2 regions of the Staphylococcus gallinarum genome follow, and region 1 is predicted to be linked to the other one. Evidence: riboswitches for the same ligand, from Rfam matches in the RefSeq annotation. Region 1 holds a riboswitch; the other holds the start of a gene.
What was found. A riboswitch is a leader RNA that binds a small molecule or an ion and turns the genes downstream of it on or off. The one in region 1 is predicted to bind lysine.

Region 1 (10,270 bases):
CATTGCGATTTACTAGCAACGCTTCATAACTCGCATCATAGAGTGCAGTACGGATATGATCACTCATGCCACCATCAATTGACACATATTTATTAACGCCTGGGATTTCTTTGATTGTTCCTACTTCGTATAAAGTAATTCCAGCTTCACCAACGATCGAACGACCGGGTTCAATACCAATCTCTGGAAGTGGATAATTGGTTTCTTCAGCTATCGTCTTAATAGCTTCTGTGATTTCTTTAATACCATCTTCAATAGGGAAACTCACATCGCCTTCAACATATCGAATACTGAAACCACCACCAAGATTAATTAGCTCTACATTAATATCATTGTCTTTCAACCAAGAAATCACTATTTTAGCTGTTTCAATCATCGCTTCTGTGCCTTCGATTTGTGAACCAACATGGAAGTGGACACCTTTAAGGTTTAAGCGCTTTGATGCAAACACTTTTTTGACACCTTCTAAAGCTAAACCATGTTTAATCGACAATCCAAATTTACTATCTTCTTGACCTGTTTGTATAAATTCATGTGTATGTGCTTCAACACCAGGATTCAAACGCAATACAACATTGACTGTTTCACTTGCATAACGATCAATCAAGTCAATTTCTTCTAATGAATCTATAACAATATAGCCAACTTTGCTTTCTAAGGCATATTGGATTTCATGCTTTGTTTTATTGTTACCATGAAAATGAATATGTTGTGGATCAAAACCAGCTTCCAATGCAGTATAGAGTTCACCTTCAGATACTACATCTAATTCTAAACCTTCCTCTTGCACAAGTTTAACCATTTGAATACAAGTAAACGCCTTTGAAGCATAAGAGATATTATATGTTAAACCACTTGCCTTAAATGCTTCATGATAGCGTCTCATTTGGTTTCTAATTTGTACTTCATCATATACTATAGTAGGGGTACCAAAGCTTTGTGCAATCGTCTTTAGACTTGTACCACCCATCGTTAATTCGCCGTTATTGTTGTATTCTACTACCATCTTTATCTATACTCCTTTATTAGTGAGTCATGATTCATTGCGCTGAGTTGCTCTGAATTAGCTCCCACACCTTTAAATGTATACTCATCTACGCGCATATCATTATTATATAGTATTACCTCATCTTGTGCATTTACTTCTGAATCCACTTCTACAAACATATGACTCATCATCAAAGCTCTAATTGGATATCTTTTACCGTTGATCATAGCTTCATGTTTCGCACGTGCCTTTAATATGCCATCACCATATCCCACATCAACGACTGCCAGTTTTGTATTGTTCTCAGTCGCTTCGTAGGCAAAGCTATACCCACAATAATCTCCTTGTTGTACTTCGCGAACTTGAATTACATTTCCTTTAACAGTTAATGACTGTTTAATCAATGATTCATCTAATGAACCATAAGGTCTTGAACCATATAAAGCAATACCAACACGTGCATGTGTATGATTTGGAAGCACACAACCTTCTCTATAATAGCTCGCACTATTTTGTGCATGTATCATTTCAAATTGATAGCCATCCTTTAATAGCGTTTCAACAACATTCAGCCATGCTGTTTTTTCAATATCATAGTCAGGAACATCAAATTCATCAGCATATCCAAAATGTGTCCATAAGCCTGAAATATGCATTTTCAATGTATTTTCATTCTGTTCATGATGCTGCAAGACTTCCTTTATTTCATCAATTGTTTTCAAACCTGAACGATGCAATAAATTTTCGAATTCTAAATGTACATGAATATCATATAAATCTTCCACATGTTCATAATAATATTGAAGGGAAGGCAATGTCATATGAATTTGATGTTCTCTTAAAACATCAAACTCATATACTGCATTCATCAAGAATATGGTTGCTTCCGGTGCTATCTTTCTAATTCGTACAGCTTCCTTTAAAGAGGTCGTACTGAATGTGTTAATCCCAATTTGTAAAAATTGTTCTACCGCAAAGTTCAAGCCATAATGATAAGCATTATTTTTTACAACAGCCATAATATTATTGTTATTAACAACATTTGCGGCATTCTTTTTAAATTCTGCTGTTTCCACTGACCAAGTAGCAGTCATTTACGTCACACCTCACTGTAAGTTTTTAATAACTGTTCATAGTAATCTGCAACACGTATCAACATATATTCGTTAAAGTTTAATGTTGCTGTATGCAAACCTGTAATATAACCTTTAGATTCATCTCGTACACCGACAAATACAAAATAACTCGGTGCAAATTGACTATAAAAACTAAAGTCTTCACCAAATAAATAAGGCGTAGGTTTATCAATAATCTCAAAGTTTGCACTAGTTAGACCCTGTGTTACTTTGTGCTTTAATGTTGGATCATTATAAGTAGGGGGATATCCTTCTTCAAATTTAACCTCACAATCTACATCAAACAACAATTTAACACTTTCTGCGATTTTCTGCATTTGTTGTTTCACAATTTCTAAATCGTTCACATCATATGTTCTTATTGTACCTTCTAAATATCCATTACTAGGCACTGTGTTGATTGCTTCACCAGCTTCAAAGTGTCCCATATGTACAATATTGCGTTTCAGACCATTTAAATGATATTGTTGAATTTGACCAACTTGAGTTAACACATGTTGCAAAGCTTCTCCACAAGAATGGCCTTGTTCTTTATCTGCTACATGACTTGATAATCCATTTAAGAAGAATCTGTACTCCGTAGCACTTGCAGTAATTTCTTCATCTCTAATAACAACTTTACCTTCATCTTCAAAAGGCATAACATGAATTCCAAATACTGCTTCTATATTATATGCTTCAAATGCACCCGCCTTGATAAGTCGATTCGCACCACCACCTGTTTCTTCAGCTGGCTGGAAAATAAATACGACATTATGTGGTAATTCACCATTTTCAGCTAATGCTTTGCAACGTTTTACAAACAGCATTAGCGCTGTAGTATGTCCATCATGGCCACATGCGTGCATAACATTATCTGTTGAACTTCTATAGTCAACGTCATTTTCCTCAAATATTGGTAGGGCGTCTATATCTGCACGATAAGCGATTGTACGATCACTGTTTCCCTCAAGAAATGCTATTATGCCAGTTTCTAATGGACGTTTGTAAGTTATTCCCAGTTCATCTAAAAATGCAGCTATATACGTCGTTGTCTCATATTCATGAAGGCTTAATTCTGGATGTTGATGTAAATGTCTTCTATGTTTAGTAACGAATTCTAATTCATTCATTTAAGATCAGATCCTTTATTTATTATTATCAATTAAATTCTCATATTTAAGTAGTTTAAATATAACTATAGGTTGCAAATACATTATGTATATAAATTTTTAAAAAATGGAGGAAAAGAAATTGTAAGTTAAATTCGACAAGTGCATCGTCATTAACCAAAAGTATCTTTATCCTCCGATAATAATGGATAAAAACAACGTAAATCTCAGTTATTTTTCATCCAATTCAATTAGTAAATATTTTAATTATATTAGTCGTTTAACTTTCTTAACGCTGATACGATTTCACGTTTAGAATCTTCAACTTCACTCGTTTGCTTAATAACTTTAGCTGGTGTACCCGCAACTACTGCTCCTGCTGGTACGTCTTGAGTAACGATAGCGCCAGCTGCTACAACTGCTCCTTCACCAACGCGTACGCCTTCGAGAATTACAGCATTAGCACCAATTAATACATTATCTTCAATTACAACAGGAGAGGCACTAGGTGGTTCGATGACACCTGCAAGAACTGAACCTGCGCCGACATGTACGTTTTTACCAGTCGTTGCTCGTCCTCCAAGCGTAGCATTCATATCAACCATTGTGCCTTCACCAACAACTGCTCCGATGTTGATTGTTGCACCCATCATTACAACCGCTCCGTCTTCAATAATTGCTTGTTCTCTAATAAATGCTCCTGGTTCAATACGTGCATTTGTATTAGTTAAATCTTTCAATGGAATTGCAGAGTTACGACGATCCATTTCAATTTCTAATTCTGTAAATGCAGCTTGATGCTGCTCGTAAAATGATTTCCAATCATCCGCTTCACAGAAAATTACTTTTGAATCTTCTGAACCAAACACTTTAAATTCTTCTGGGAATGCTACATCATTAAAGTTTCCGTTTGCATAAACTTTAATAGGGGTTGTTTTCTTTGCGTCACTAATATATTGAATAATTTCTTCTGCCGTTAAATGTTGTACCATAATTTAATACGCTCCTTGAATTTTATAAGTTGTTAAATGTGTAATAACCATTTTCTTTGTTAACTAATTTCTCTGCAGCACCGATTGCACCATTGGCAAAAATATCTTTTGATTGTGCACGGTGTGTAATTTCAATTGTTTCATCTGTACCTGCAAATAATACATCATGTTGTCCTACGATTGTACCACCACGTACTGCATGAATACCAATTTCTTCTTGTGTTCGTTTTTCATTGTTTTCATGACGATCATATACTGGTGTTGATTGTGTTCTTAATTCTTTAATTACATCATATAATTTTACAAGTGTACCACTTGGGGCATCTACCTTTTTATTGTGATGTGCTTCTGTTAATTCAATATCAAAATCTTCTAATAGTGGGACTGCTGCTTCCAAAATTTTAGTTAGGGCATGTACACCATAGCTCATATTTGCACTAAAGAATACAGGCATTTTTTTACTTAACAATTGCAATTTATCGATAATCTCTTCTTTTTCACCTGTAGTTGCTATAACTAATGGTAATTCGAAATCATCATCTAATAGTGGTAATAATAATTCTGGATTTGAAAAATCAATCGCTACATTTGCATCTTTTGCGTCAGATATTTTTTCAAAAGTAGGGTAGGGATATGACTTATCATTATTTCTCACAATAATACCACTGATTTCATGTCCTTTTTCTTCAGCTAATCTTGCTACACGCTCGTTCATCGCGCCGTAACCAATTAATAATATTTTCACACTAGTTCACCTGCTTTAAATTGTTCATATGCTGTTTCTAATTTCTGTCTATCATCATCTTGTAGCGTCACTAGTGGTAATCTTACTTCATAATTTCCAAAACCTTCCACTGTAGTTAACACTTTAATCGGTACTGGATTGACATCAACTGCCAATGCATCAAGTAAAGCTTTAACTGGTTTAAATTGCGCTTCAATATTTTCCCCTTGTTGTTTAGCGTCGTATAACGATTGGAAGGTTTTTGGTATAACGTTAGCTACTACAGAGATAACACCGTGACCACCTCTTTGATAATATTCTACAATATTATCGTCATTACCACTAAAGAGTGCAAATTTAGCTAAGTTTAAACGTGATTTTAAAGCTTCTAAATACTCAAAATCATTTGTGGCATCTTTTAAAGCAACAATATATTCATTTTCACTTAAAGTTTCTACTGTTTCAGGTTCAATTGTCATATTCGTACGAGAAGGGACGTTATATAATACAACTGGTAATTTGACTGCGTCAGCAATTGTGGTAAAGTGTTCGATTAAACCTCGCTGACTTGTTTTATTATAATAAGGTGTAATAAGCATAATAGCATCTGCACCAATTTCACGTGCTCTCACTGATGCTTGGATTGATTTTTGAGTATTGTTAGTCCCAGTTCCAGCAATTACAGGAACACGCCCATCAACATAATTCACTACTACTTCTAACACGTGTTCTTTTTCTTCATCTGTTAGTGTTGGATTTTCTGCAGTTGTTCCATTTACAACGATTGATTTCGCTTCATTTTCTAATAAATATGCTAAATGTTTTCTTAAAGCATCGTAATCAACTTCATTATGTGTGAATGGTGTGGTTAGGGCTACACCAACGCCCTCAAAAATATGTGCCATCTTATTTAACTCCTTTCAGACTCATTACTTGCTCAAGAATTTGTACTGCGTTCAATGCTGCACCTTTCAATAAGTTGTCTGAAGTACACCAAACATGGAATGTATTATCTAAAGAATCATCTTTTCGGATTCGACCTACAAATATTTCATCTTTACCAGTAGAATGAATCGCTAACGGGTATTCATTTTTTTCTGGGTTATCGACTAATACGACACGTTCGTCCTGTTCAAATAATTGTTGAATCTCAGCAACAGACGTATCTTTGTTTAATGTCACACTCATGTGAACACTGTGACTATCTTGTACAGGAACACGTACACATGTCGCCGTTACTTTTAAATCATCATCTTTTAAGATTTTTCTTGTTTCATCGATCATTTTTTGTTCTTCTTTCGTATAACCGTCTTCTAAAAATACATCAATATGTGGTAATACGTTATTATAAATAGGGTGCGGATAAGCTTCTGGTTCTTTACCATTTGCGCCTTCAGCTAAATCTTGTTTACCCTTAACACCTGAACCAGAAACAGCTTGATATGTGGTATAAGCTACACGGTTTAAACCAAACGCTTCTTGTAAGACTTTTAAAGGAACTACAGATTGAATCGTTGAACAGTTTGGATTTGCAATAATCTTACGCTCTAACACTGGCTCATTAACTTCTGGAACGATAAGATCAATACCTTCCGTCATTCTCCACTGACTTGAATTATCGATAACGATTGCTCCTGCTTGTTCGAAAATAGGGGAGAAATGTTCACTTGTGCTACCACCTGCACTCATTAATACATAGTCGTAGTGTTCATTTGCTGCTTCCTCTGTTAATTCTTGTACAGTATATGTGTTACCTTGGAATTCTACTTGTTGACCTGCTGATCGAGCTGATGAAAATAACACTAATTCATCATATTTAACGCCTTTTCTATCTAAAGTCTCTAACATGTTTCTTCCTACTAAACCTGTTGCACCTGCTACTGCTAATTTTGTCATAATTTATACACTCCATTTATAATTTAATTTTATAAAAATTTTAGAAAATTCAGATTTCAAAAGCTTTATATAAAGCATGTACCGCGCGATCACCGTTATCTGCATCAATCACACTTGAAATACTAATTTCTGAAGTTGTAGTTTGGTAAAAAGGAATATCGTTTTCAATTAATGTAAGAAATGCTTTTGAAGCGACACCTGACATATCACGCATACCTGAACCAATTAATGAAATTTTGACATAGTCTTCATTAATTTTGAAGTCTAAAGCACTGTATTGTTCAGTCAATGATTCAAAAATATTAGTAATTTGTAATACATCTGTATCTTTTATAGTAAAGGACATTTGTAGTCCTTCCAAGTTAATAATTTGAGAAATCATATCAACATTAACAGATCCCGCTTCTAATTCATTAAACAATGCTGTTAACAAATTGTTATCGGGTAGGGGATAACTGATTGTTACATGCATCATATGTGTGTCTAAAGCAACGCCTGTTACCGCTTTTTTCTCCAATATCTCAGTTTGTGGCATAATCCATGTTCCTTTCACATTTGATAAAGTTCTTCCTAAATATAGTGGAATATTATAATTATTAGCGAGTTCAACACTTCTTGTTTCCAACACGCCGGCACCTAAAGCACTCATTTCCATCATCTCTTCATATGAAACATAATCCAAACGCCTTGCTTCTTTATATAACCTAGGATCTGTTGCATAAACGCCGTCTACATCCGTATAAATTTCACACGGTGTTTGATTGCTAGCTGCTAAAGCTACTGCAGTCGTATCTGAACCTCCACGACCAAGTGTTGTTATCTCCAAGTCGTCATTGACGCCTTGGAATCCAGCGACTACTAACACATCGTGATGGTTAAACGATTGATTAAACGTTTCAGGGTCAATTTCAGCAATTCTACTCTTCAGATGATGTCCGGTCGTTTTAATACCTGCTTGATAACCGGTCATCGCTCTTGCCGAAACACCGATATCATTCAATACCATCGAAAGGTAAGAAACAGTCTGTTGTTCACCCGTCGTAAGTAACAACGCTAATTCTTGATCCTTAGGCGTAGAAGTTAATGATGATACATTCGCCATTAACTCATCTGTGGTTTTACCCATTGCACTTACAACTACAATCAATTGTTCTCCTTGTTCCACTCTATTTTTTAACATTTCAGCTATGCTTTTAATTTTAGTAAAATCACTAACTGAAGAACCTCCAAATTTTAAAACACTTCTTTCCAATTTCTATATCCTCCTCAATGATAGGGGAGAATCACAGTAATATAAAAAAAGAACAAGTCCGGAGTTGCGAACCTGTTCATTAATATATACAAGTGATGCACTCCATTATTTAAAAATAATGACAGACTCTTAGCTCTTAACCATAAAGTCCAACGTGTTATAAGCTGCTATTATAACTGTTTCGGCATCTCACCCTTTCAAAATTAGCTGCTAGCAGACAGGTTCTACTAAAATTTACTAATGATTGATGCGCCTCATCAAAACTATTTAATTTTTGTTTATGATTCACATTATACATAGGGTTATATGTCATGTAAACTGCTTTCAACAAAGTTTTTCTAATTTACTGAAAAATTAAACTATATAATTTCCATTTAACTTTAATAGTGTATTATTTAACTAACTAATTAGAATTCTTCATAATTATCCGGATCTTGTCCTTTTAATCTACCATCTGGTTGTGTTAAATTATCAATTTTTTCTAGGTCTTCATCTGTTAATGCGAAATCAAACACATCTTTATTTTGTATTTGTCTGCTAATAGAAGTAGATTTTGGAATTGGAACGACGCCGTTTTGCACATGCCATCTTAAAATAATTTGCGGAATTGTTTTATTGTACTTTTCAGCAATCGTAGCAATATTTTCATCATTAATAACAGTTGATGCTCGTCCCAGTGGACTCCATGCTTCTGTAACAATACCTTTTTCTTTGTTGAATTGAATCATTTCTTTTTGATTAAAGTAAGGATGTAGTTCGATTTGGTTAACAGCAGGTAAGACACCTGTTTCACGTTCAAGTGTTTCTATATGTTCTTGTGTAAAGTTACATACACCGATAGATTTAATTAAACCTGCTTTTTGAGCATCGATTAATGCTTTCCAAGCTTCAACATATTTACCTTGTTTAGGGTTAGGCCAATGAATTAAATATAAATCAATGTAATCTACATTCAAACGATAAATTGACTCTTGAATTGCTGTTAAAGCAGCATCATAGTCTTGATAACGTCCTGGTAATTTAGAAGTGATAATAATTTGATCTCGAGATACATGACTTATTTCTATCGCACGTCCAACTGTACCTTCATTTTCATAATTATAGGCAGTATCAAGTACTCTATAACCTTGATTAAGGGCATTTACTATAGCATGTACACCTTCAGATCCATTTAATTTGTATGTACCAAAACCAATTTGTGGCAATACTTGGCCATCAAGCAAATTCAAATTTTTCATAAACTTATTCCTCCTATTTACTTTGTCAATGTTGATTATATAACTCAACATTATCTATTTAAAATAATTTGCCTACACAAAGTAATATTAAAAGGGGAGACAAACAAAAAACGCAGTTATCAAATACATTAATTTGCACTGATAACTACGTTACTTACTAATTAAAATTATTTATTTAAAACGCCTGTTTCCTTTAAATATTCCTCATATGGAATTTCTTTAGAAACAGATCCTTCTGGATTTAAATCGATGACACGATTTGCAATCGTATTTATAAATTCAAAATCATATGATGTAAAGATAATTGAACCTTTAAATGATTTCAATCCATCATTCACCGCTGTGATACTTTCTAAATCTAAGTGGTTAGTAGGTTCATCAAGTAACAATACATTCGAACTTGATAGCATCATTTTACTTAACATACAACGTACTTTTTCTCCACCAGATAAAACATCTGCTTTTTTCTTAACTTCTTCACCACTAAACAACATACGTCCTAAGAAGCCACGTAAGAAAGTTTCAGTCTGTTCATCTTCAGGTGCATATTGACGCAACCAATCAACTAAGTTCATATTTACGCCTTCGAAGTATTCAGAATTATCTTTTGGTAAGTAACTACGTGATGTTGTTACACCCCATCTAACAGAACCTTCGTCTGGTTCCATTTCTCCAGCTAATATTTTTAGTAAAGTTGTCTTAGCAATTTCACTATCACCAATTAATACCGCTTTGTCATTTGGATCCATTGTAAATGAAATATTGTCTAATACTTTCACACCATCTACAGTTTTAGATAGGTTTTCCACAAACAATAAATCATTACCGATTTCACGTTCAGGTGTGAAGTTAACAAATGGATAACGACGTGAAGAAGGTTGAATATCTTCTAATTCTATTTTTTCTAATTGTTTCTTACGACTTGTAGCTTGTTTTGATTTTGATGCATTGGC
Region 2 (10,270 bases), 280 kb from region 1:
TGTTTGCTTTGGTGTAGGTCCAGTGATTGAGGGTGGATTCTACTATGACTTCGATATGGAAGAAAGTATATCATCTGATGACTTTGAAAAAATTGAAAAGACAATGAAACAAATAGTCAATGAAAATTATCCAATAGAACGTAAAGTGGTAACTAGAAATGAAGCAAAAGCATTCTTTAGTGATGACCCTTATAAACAAGAATTGATTGATGCAATACCTGAAGATGAAAATGTAACATTATACTCTCAAGGTGAATTTACAGATCTTTGTCGAGGTGTACATGTTCCAACTACTGCGAAAATAAAAGAGTTTAAACTATTATCTACAGCTGGTGCATATTGGCGTGGTGATAGCAATAATAAAATGCTACAACGTATTTATGGTACTGCGTTCTTTGACAAAAAGGATTTAAAAGCACATTTACAAATGCTTGAAGAAAGAAAAGAACGTGATCACCGTAAAATTGGTAAGGAGTTAGAATTATTCTCTAATAACCAACTTGTTGGTGCGGGTCTACCTTTATGGTTGCCTAACGGTGCTACAATTCGCCGTGAAATCGAACGTTATATTGTCGATAAAGAGGTGAGCATGGGATATGATCACGTGTATACACCAGTTATGGCAAATGTTGATTTATATAAAACATCTGGTCACTGGGATCACTATCAAGATGATATGTTCCCAACAATGAAATTAGACGAAAATGAAGAAATGGTACTACGCCCTATGAACTGCCCGCATCATATGATGATCTATGCGAATAAACCACATTCATACCGTGAGTTGCCAATTCGTATTGCAGAGTTAGGTACAATGCATCGTTATGAAGCAAGTGGGGCAGTATCAGGATTGCAACGTGTTCGTGGTATGACTTTAAATGATGCGCATATTTTCGTACGTCCAGATCAAATTAAAGAAGAATTCAAACGCGTTGTTAATCTTATAATTGATGTTTATAATGATTTTGGTTTTGAAAATTATTCATTCCGATTAAGTTACCGCGATCCTGAAGATAAAGAAAAATACTTCGATAATGATGATATGTGGAACAAAGCTGAAAGCATGTTAAAAGAAGCGGCTGATGAATTAGAATTGGATTATGAAGAAGCAATCGGTGAAGCGGCGTTCTATGGTCCGAAATTAGACGTTCAAGTTCAAACTGCAATGGGTAAAGAAGAAACATTATCTACTGCACAACTCGATTTCTTATTACCTCAAAAATTCGATTTAACATATATCGGAAATGATGGTGAACAACATCGCCCAGTAGTTATACACCGAGGCGTAGTGTCAACAATGGAACGATTTGTTGCATTCTTGACTGAAGAAACTAAGGGTGCATATCCTACTTGGTTAGCACCTAAACAAGTAGCTATTATTCCAGTTAATGTTGATTTACATTATGATTATGCACGTCATATTCAAGATGAGTTGAAATCACAAGGCGTACGTGTAGACATTGATGATCGTAATGAAAAAATGGGCTATAAAATAAGAGAAGCTCAAATGCAAAAAATTCCTTATCAACTTGTTGTTGGTGATAAAGAAGTTGAAAACAATGAAGTAAATGTAAGGAAATATGGTTCTCAAGATCAAGAAACACTTGAAAAAGATGAATTCATTTGGAATCTTGTAGATGAGATTCGTTTGAAAAAACAAAGATAGTCTTGAAAGTCTTTACAAAATAATGTATATTACAAGTTAGTGAAATAAATAAAATTCATAAAATTTGAGTTAGAGGTTGCGTTTTTAATAAGTAAGCATTTTGATGTCGAATGGGGCATATGACGAATGTTGAAAGGTAAAATCGCCGAAACAGACTTTATCCATTTATACTGTTTGTTGGGTCAGTTATCGAAAGAGACTGAACTGTCACATATGTGATGTGCTACCTATATACATGCTATTATTAAATTGGTTGCATATCTATTAGGTATGCAACCTTTTTTTAGGCGTAAAACTATAAAGCATATGCTTCGGGAAAGAGCAAAATTATAGTGACTACTGATGTGAATAATCATAAGCTGTCAGTATGAGACAAACTATAAAGACACTGGCTAAAACATATAGAAAGTTAACCTCTAAGTTTACAAAGAAAGGAAGCTTCTATGGCAAAACAAAATAATCAGAATGATGGTATACAAAGGGGACTTAAAGACCGTCATATTTCAATGATCGCAATTGGAGGTTGTATCGGAACTGGGTTATTTATGACTTCAGGTGGTGCAATCCATGACGCTGGAGCTCTAGGTGCATTGCTCGCCTACGCTATAATCGGTGCTATGGTATTCTTCTTAATGACATCACTAGGTGAAATGGCTACTTATTTACCGGTATCTGGTTCATTTAGTACATATGCAACAAGATTTGTAGATCCTTCATTAGGATTTGCATTAGGATGGAACTATTGGTTTAACTGGGTAATAACAGTAGCGGCAGATGTTACAATAGCTGCACAAGTTATACAATATTGGAGTCCTTTAGCAGGCATTCCAGCGTGGTTGTGGAGTTGTTTATTCTTAATAATTATCTTTGGTTTAAATGCTTTATCAGTTCGAGTTTATGGAGAAAGTGAATATTGGTTTGCTTTGATTAAAGTCGTAACAGTTATTATCTTTATTGCGATTGGATTGTTAACGATTGTAGGTATCATGGGTGGCGAATTTGTTGGCTTTGATACATTTACAAAAGGAAATGGACCAATCTTAGGTGATGGTATTGGTGGAAGCTTATTATCTATATTAGGTGTATTCTTAGTTGCCGGATTCTCATTCCAAGGAACAGAATTGATTGGTATTACTGCAGGTGAATCTGAAAATCCAGAGCGTGCAGTACCTAAAGCGATAAAACAAGTATTCTGGAGAATATTATTATTTTACATCTTAGCGATATTTGTTATCGGTATGTTAATTCCATATGATAGCTCTGCGTTAATGGGTGGAGATGATAGTGTAGCTACATCACCATTTACATTAGTCTTTAAAAATGCTGGTTTAGCATTTGCAGCGTCATTTATGAATGCTGTCATCCTTACCTCAGTATTATCTGCAGGTAATTCTGGAATGTATGCATCAACACGTATGTTATATTCAATGAGTAAAGATAAACTAGCCTTTCCAATTTTTGGTAAAACTAACAAATACGGTGTACCGTATATTTCATTATTCGTAACTGCATTAATTGTAATCGGTATTTTCTTATTACAACATGTAAGTGGAGATGCTTATCAATATATCGTTGCAGCTAGTGGTATGACCGGTTTTATTGCATGGGTAGGTATTGCGATAAGCCACTATAGATTTAGAAAGGCATTTAACAAGCAAAATTATGATAAATCTAAGCTTAAATATACTGCTAAACTATTCCCATTTGGACCTATTTTTGCCGGTATATTATGTGTGATTGTTATCATTGGTCAAGACGTTGATTTCATCAAAACAGGTGACTTTGATTTAAATCGCTTTGTCATTACTTATATGGGAATACCAGTATTCTTAGTGTTCTTTATCTATCATAAATTACGCTATAAAACGAAGAAGATTCCTTTAGAACAAGTTGACTTACGTCAAGATGTAAAAATGGATGAAATAAAATAATTTAATAAAACTGTTGACTTAGCCAATTAATGTTGATATGATAGGTAACGTTGAATACGAAACGAACCAAGAAGAAGCTCCCGCTTCTCACCTGTAGCGACGCTAATTGCAGTTGGCAGGTCTATATATACATGGATTGTCATGTGTAGAGAAGAGCGGGTATGTTATGTACTCGCTCTTTTTGCTTGGGATAATTTCGTAAAAATCTTGGAGGTGTCAACCATAGCAAAAGATCAAACTCAAGTTAACGAAAAGATTCGCGCAAAAGAATTACGTTTAATTGGCCAAGATGGAGAACAAATTGGCGTTAAAACGAAAAACGAAGCCCTTGAAATGGCTGATCGTGTTGGTTTAGATGTAGTCTTAATGGCTCCAAACGCTAAACCACCTGTTGCTAGAATTATGGATTACGGTAAGTATAAATTCGAACAACAGAAAAAAGAAAAAGAAATGAAGAAGAAACAAAAAACAATTAATCTTAAAGAAATTCGTTTGAGTCCAACAATTGAGGAACATGATTTCCAAACAAAATTGAAAAATGGTCGCAAATTTTTATCTAAAGGCGATAAATGTAAAGTTTCAATTCGTTTCAGAGGTCGTGCGATTACGCACAAAGAAATTGGTCAACGTGTTTTAGAGAAATTTGCAGATGAATGTAAAGATATCGCAACAGTTGAACAAAGACCAAAAATGGACGGGCGTCAAATGTTTATTACGCTTAGCCCATTAAACGAAAAATAATAAAGATATTACAGGAGGAAATGAATCATGCCTAAAATGAAAACACACCGTGGAGCAGCTAAACGTGTTAAAAGAACTGGTTCAGGTAAATTAAAACGTTCAAGAGCTTTCACATCTCACTTATTCGCAAACAAATCTACTAAGCAAAAACGTAAATTACGTAAAGCTTCATTAGTACACAAATCAGACATGAAACGTGTAAAACAATTATTATCTTATAAAAAATAATTGACGCAAAAAGTCAGAAGAACATATTAAGTACGAAGATATTTAGAGGAGGAATTTATTATGCCACGAGTTAAAGGTGGAACAGTAACAAGAGCTCGTCGTAAAAAGACGATTAAATTAGCTAAAGGTTACTTCGGTGCAAAACGCACATTATATAAAGTAGCAAAACAACAAGTAATGAAATCAGGTCAATATTCATTCCGTGACCGTCGTCAAAGAAAACGTGATTTCCGTAAATTATGGATTACTCGTATCAATGCGGCTGCACGTCAACATGACATGAGCTATTCAAGATTAATGAATGGTTTGAAAAAAGCTGAAATCGATGTTAACCGTAAAATGCTTTCTGAAATTGCTATTTCAGATGAAAAAGCTTTCGGTGAATTAGTAGCTAAAGCTAAAGAAGCTTTAAAATAATATTTCAAAATAAAGAGATGTACACCTTTGTACATCTCTTTATTTTATATTTATACTTAAAAGATGGTACATATATGTTGTGTTTAATAAACATTTTGATATATAGCGTTATCATTTGATAAAATGGCTGTAAAGTCAGATTCAAAGGAGTAAATTATGTCTAAGTTTGATGAAATGATAACAGTAGTACCAAGATCTACATTATTTAATGAAGAAAAAAATAAATTTAATGGTTTCTTGGATAAAAATTCAGTGAAAGGTCAAGAAATATTTGATACTTTGACTAAATATGAAGTGAAACGTCGCGGAGATATGGAGGAGGACCCTACATATAAACAACTCATTTCATATTGTATTTTGGAAAATGAGCGTGATGAAATTTTAGTTTACGAACGTTTGTCAGGTGGCGGTGAAGCTAGATTACACGGACAATCATCGATTGGTGTTGGTGGCCATATGAATGATGTTAAAGGTGCAGACTCAATTAATGAAGTGTTAAGAGTTAACGCACAAAGAGAACTAGAAGAAGAAGTTGGATTATCTGCTCAAAAATCTCAAAACTTAGCCTACATTGGCTTTATTAATGATGATACTAATGAAGTTGGAGAAGTACATATGGGCGTTGTGTTTAAAATTAATGTCAATAGTAGTGATGTTGAGGCAAAAGAGACCGATACTTTAAGAATAAAGTGGATGGATCAAGCAAAAATTGACAATTATGATGATTTTGAAACATGGAGTGCTTTAATATTACAAGCATTAAAGTAGAGGTGTATGGCTATGTCTGATATTATCCCTTTTCCGCAATCACAAAAAAAGTTAACACGAGACATCAAAGAATCTTTACACAATGGTCATTTCGATCATGCGTATGAATTGTTTGAGGATTATGAAAGACAATTTGAACTTGATGACGCTTTGGCATTATTGAAATGTTCCATGCTATATCAAATGAAACATTATTTAGAATTACGTGAAGAGGCTATCATTTTATTAAAGCAAGGCATAACAAAGTACGATGAATTAATGGTCTATTATATTAAAAGTTTAAGTGGTTTAGGACAATATTTTGAAGTGGTCGAAGTCATTGACCAAATTATTGATGAGGTCAATGATCATAGAACACGTATGGAGTTGTACCCTTTAAAGGAATATGCTCTCAGTCAACTAGAACAACATAATGAACGTGCGTCACAACAACTACAACAATTTGACGTATTGTCTTTGAGAGAACAGGTCAATACAGTGTTAACTTTAATAGATCATAATCAATATAATTATAAAAAAACGGTGGCAAATCTTATAGAAGCGTTACCGTTAGCACCTAATGTGATAAGCATTATGCTTGAATATTTACGTTTTGCAAGTTACAGTGAGCCAGTACAAATTAAGAAGTACGGGTTTGATTTATTACCGATTCCTAAAGATTTAGCAGGACTGGACCATACAGACATAAAGATACAAGTTATACCAGAAGTGCTCAATCGTTTAGAAGATGACGCTGCACAAATAACAGATGAAGCACATCACTTAATGAATAATCATGCGATTTTATTATACCCACTTGATATTCTTGAGTTTGCACCACTAGCAGTTTGGATAGAAGCATATGTAAACTATTTCAAATCGATGTTGGGGCTAGAGGAAATAGATGAATCAAACGAAGTTACCAAATTACTTGTATCCATCGATATACAGGAATAATTTAATTAAGTTTGTGTAATTTGGGTAAGTAAATATGGTAGTATTAAAAAATCGAATTAATTAAAATTTCAACATGCCAATTGTTTTGTATGTTCCGTGTTTGTGTAGAACATTGACGTATGCTATAATAATGGAGTTGAAAAAATAAAATAGGATAATCATGGAGGTTTTTATACATGACAGCAACTTGGGAAAAAAAGGAAGGTAACGAAGGTGTATTATCCGTTACAGTTCCAGCAGAAAAAGTAGACAATGCAATTGATAAGGCTTTTAAAAAAGTAGTTAAACAAATTAATGTACCTGGTTTCCGTAAAGGTAAAGTACCACGTCCAATCTTTGAACAACGCTTTGGCGTAGAAGCATTATATCAAGATGCAGTTGATATCTTATTACCAGAAGCTTACGGTGAAGCAATTGATGAAACTGGCATTAAACCAGTTGATCAACCTGAAATCAATGTTACTTCAATTGAAAAAGGTAAAGACATGACTTTCGAAGCTACTGTAGTAGTTGAGCCTGAAGTACAATTAGGTGACTACAAAGGATTAGAAATCGAAAAACAAAGTTCTGAATTAACAGACGAAGAAGTTCAAGAGTCTATCGATCACCAATTAGGCCACTTAGCTGAAATGGTCGTTAAAGAAGATGGTGCTGTTGAAGAAGGCGATACAGTAAACATCGACTTTGATGGTTATGTTGACGGTGAACAATTCGAAGGTGGACAAGCTGACGGTTACGATTTAGAAATCGGTTCAGGTTCATTTATCCCAGGATTCGAAGAACAATTAGTAGGTGTTAAAGCTGGTGAAGAGAAAGATGTAAACGTTACTTTCCCAGAAGAATATCACGCTGAAGAATTAGCTGGTAAAGAAGCTACATTCAAAACTAAAGTAAATGAAATTAAATTTAAAGATGTTCCAGAATTGACTGATGAAATTGCTAATGAGTTAGATGCTGAAGCGAACACAGTTGACGAGTACAAAGAAAATTTACGTAAACGTTTAGCTGAACAAAAAGCAACTGAAGCAGAAAATGCTCAAAAAGAAGAAGCGATTAACAAAGCTTCAAACAATGCAACAATCGATATTCCAGAAGCGATGATTAATACAGAATTAGATCGCATGGTTCAAGAATTTGGTCAACGTATGCAACAACAAGGTTTAAATCTTGAAACATACTTCCAAATCTCTGGTCAAGATGAATCACAATTAAGAGAACAAATGAAAGACGATGCTGAAGAGCGCGTTAAGACAAACTTAACATTAACAGCAATCGCTGATGCAGAAGAGGTTGAAGTAACTGATGCTGACATCGATAAAGAATTAGAAAAAATGAGTGAACAATTTAATATCTCAGTAGAAGATATTAAACAAACACTTGGTAGCACAGACATCGTTAAGAATGACGTGCGTATCCAAAAAGTTATCGATTTATTAGTTGATGAAGCAAAGTTAGTAGAACCATCTAAAGATGACACTGAAGCATAACTAAATATAAACTAAGCAAATTGTTTTGTGAATTATATGTTAGTTGTTTAATATAGTAATCCAGTAGCAGATGCATTCATTAATGTATCTGCTACAGTACTTTATGCAAAAAACTTGGAATTGTATAAGTTGCATATTAAAATACTATTTAGTATAGTCTTTAGGGAATAGGGGTGTAAATAGAATGTTTAAATTCAATGAAGGTGAAGAGAATTTAAAATGCTCTTTCTGTGGTAAAGATCAAGATCAAGTGAAAAAATTAGTCGCAGGAAGTGGCGTATATATATGTAATGAATGTATCGAGCTATGTTCTGAAATTGTAGAAGAAGAATTAGCTCAAGCTGAACCAGAAGGTTTAACTGAATTGCCAACACCTAAAGAAATTATGGATCAATTAAACGATTATGTTATTGGTCAAGAAAAGGCTAAGAAATCATTAGCAGTTGCAGTATATAATCATTACAAACGTATTCAACAGTTAGGTCCGAAAGATGATGAAGTTGAATTACAAAAGAGTAACGTTGCATTAATTGGACCTACTGGTAGTGGTAAAACGTTATTAGCACAAACGTTAGCTAAAACTTTAAATGTACCATTTGCTATTGCAGATGCTACAAGTCTGACTGAAGCAGGTTATGTTGGTGACGATGTTGAGAACATCTTACTACGATTAATACAAGCAGCGGACTTTGATGTAGATAAAGCTGAAAAAGGTATTATTTATGTCGATGAAATTGATAAAATAGCTAGAAAATCAGAAAACACATCTATTACTAGAGATGTTTCTGGTGAAGGTGTACAACAAGCATTGCTTAAAATCTTGGAAGGAACAACTGCTAGCGTTCCGCCACAAGGTGGACGTAAACATCCTAACCAAGAATTGATTCAAATTGATACGACGAATATTTTATTCGTACTTGGTGGCGCTTTTGATGGAATCGATGAAGTAATCAAACGTAGATTAGGCGAAAAGGTCATTGGTTTCTCAAGTAGTGAGGCATCTAAATACGATGAAGATGCAATTTTAGAACAAATTAGACCAGAAGACTTACAATCATATGGTCTAATACCAGAATTTATTGGTCGTGTGCCAATTGTGGCTAACTTAGAAACATTAGATGTAGATGCGTTAAATAATATTTTAACGCAACCTAAGAATGCATTAGTTAAACAATATACGAAGATGTTAGAATTAGATGATGTTGAGTTAGAATTTACTGAAGCAGCTCTAGCAGCAATCAGTAAGAAAGCAATTGAACGTAAGACTGGTGCTCGTGGTTTACGTTCTATTATCGAAGAAGCATTAATTGATATTATGTATGATGTACCTTCATCTGAAGGCGTTGCTAAGGTTGTAATCACTGATGAAACAATCACTGAAGAAAAAGAACCTGAGCTATATGATAAAGATGGTAATCTTATTAATAAAGAACAAACATCAGCTTAAATAGTGTTTATGTAAAGTCCTAAGTTGTTATCATATCAACTTAGGACTTTTTTTGTTTTATTGATTTGAAAGTCATTTGTATATATCGTGTTGCAAATTTAAAATTATTTTTAAGCTACAAATTACAAGGCCAGTAAATAGTCGTATTCATATAAGCAAAACTGTAATATAATAGAACAGTCAAATTAGTAGAAAAGAGGGTCGACAAAAATGAAGATAAATCCTAATGAAATAGAATTATTAATCAGCGCAGTAAAACCTGAACAATATCCAGAAACGGGTCTTACAGAAGTGGCGTTAAGTGGAAGATCTAACGTTGGTAAATCTACATTTATTAACAGTATGATAGGTAGAAAAAATATGGCACGTACCTCCCAACAACCTGGAAAAACTCAAACTTTAAATTTTTATAATATCGATAATCAACTTGTATTCGTCGATGTACCAGGATACGGTTATGCCAAAGTGAGCAAGAAACAACGTGAAGCATTTGGTAAAATGATTGAACGCTATATTTCAGAAAGAGAATCTTTAAAGTTGGTCATACAACTTGTTGATTTAAGACATAACCCAACTGAAGATGATATCTTAATGTATAATTATCTTAAATATTATGAATTACCGACATTAATCGTTGCGACAAAGGAAG

Region 2: another riboswitch for lysine. It lies ahead of JN168_RS05840 (amino acid permease); the one in region 1 lies ahead of JN168_RS07300 (aspartate kinase).

What each region holds. Positions count from the first base shown of each region.
Region 1 is NZ_CP069082.1:1,537,108-1,547,377, forward strand. Features, by position in the region: gene lysA (diaminopimelate decarboxylase) at 1-1,006, opposite strand, end outside; gene JN168_RS07270 (alanine racemase) at 1,009-2,082, opposite strand; gene JN168_RS07275 (amidohydrolase) at 2,088-3,236, opposite strand; gene dapD (2,3,4,5-tetrahydropyridine-2,6-dicarboxylate N-acetyltransferase) at 3,488-4,207, opposite strand; gene dapB (4-hydroxy-tetrahydrodipicolinate reductase) at 4,230-4,952, opposite strand; gene dapA (4-hydroxy-tetrahydrodipicolinate synthase) at 4,949-5,836, opposite strand; gene JN168_RS07295 (aspartate-semialdehyde dehydrogenase) at 5,838-6,827, opposite strand; gene JN168_RS07300 (aspartate kinase) at 6,877-8,079, opposite strand; lysine riboswitch at 8,167-8,345, opposite strand; gene JN168_RS07305 (aldo/keto reductase) at 8,487-9,317, opposite strand; gene JN168_RS07310 (ABC-F family ATP-binding cassette domain-containing protein) at 9,485-10,270, opposite strand, start outside.
Region 2 is NZ_CP069082.1:1,254,854-1,265,123, forward strand. Features, by position in the region: gene thrS (threonine--tRNA ligase) at 1-1,666, shown strand, start outside; lysine riboswitch at 1,729-1,900, shown strand; gene JN168_RS05840 (amino acid permease) at 2,110-3,597, shown strand; ribosomal protein L20 leader region at 3,660-3,787, shown strand; gene infC (translation initiation factor IF-3) at 3,811-4,338, shown strand; gene rpmI (50S ribosomal protein L35) at 4,366-4,566, shown strand; gene rplT (50S ribosomal protein L20) at 4,627-4,983, shown strand; gene JN168_RS05860 (NUDIX domain-containing protein) at 5,140-5,751, shown strand; gene JN168_RS05865 (hypothetical protein) at 5,764-6,687, shown strand; gene tig (trigger factor) at 6,864-8,174, shown strand; gene clpX (ATP-dependent Clp protease ATP-binding subunit ClpX) at 8,359-9,621, shown strand; gene yihA (ribosome biogenesis GTP-binding protein YihA/YsxC) at 9,832-10,270, shown strand, end outside.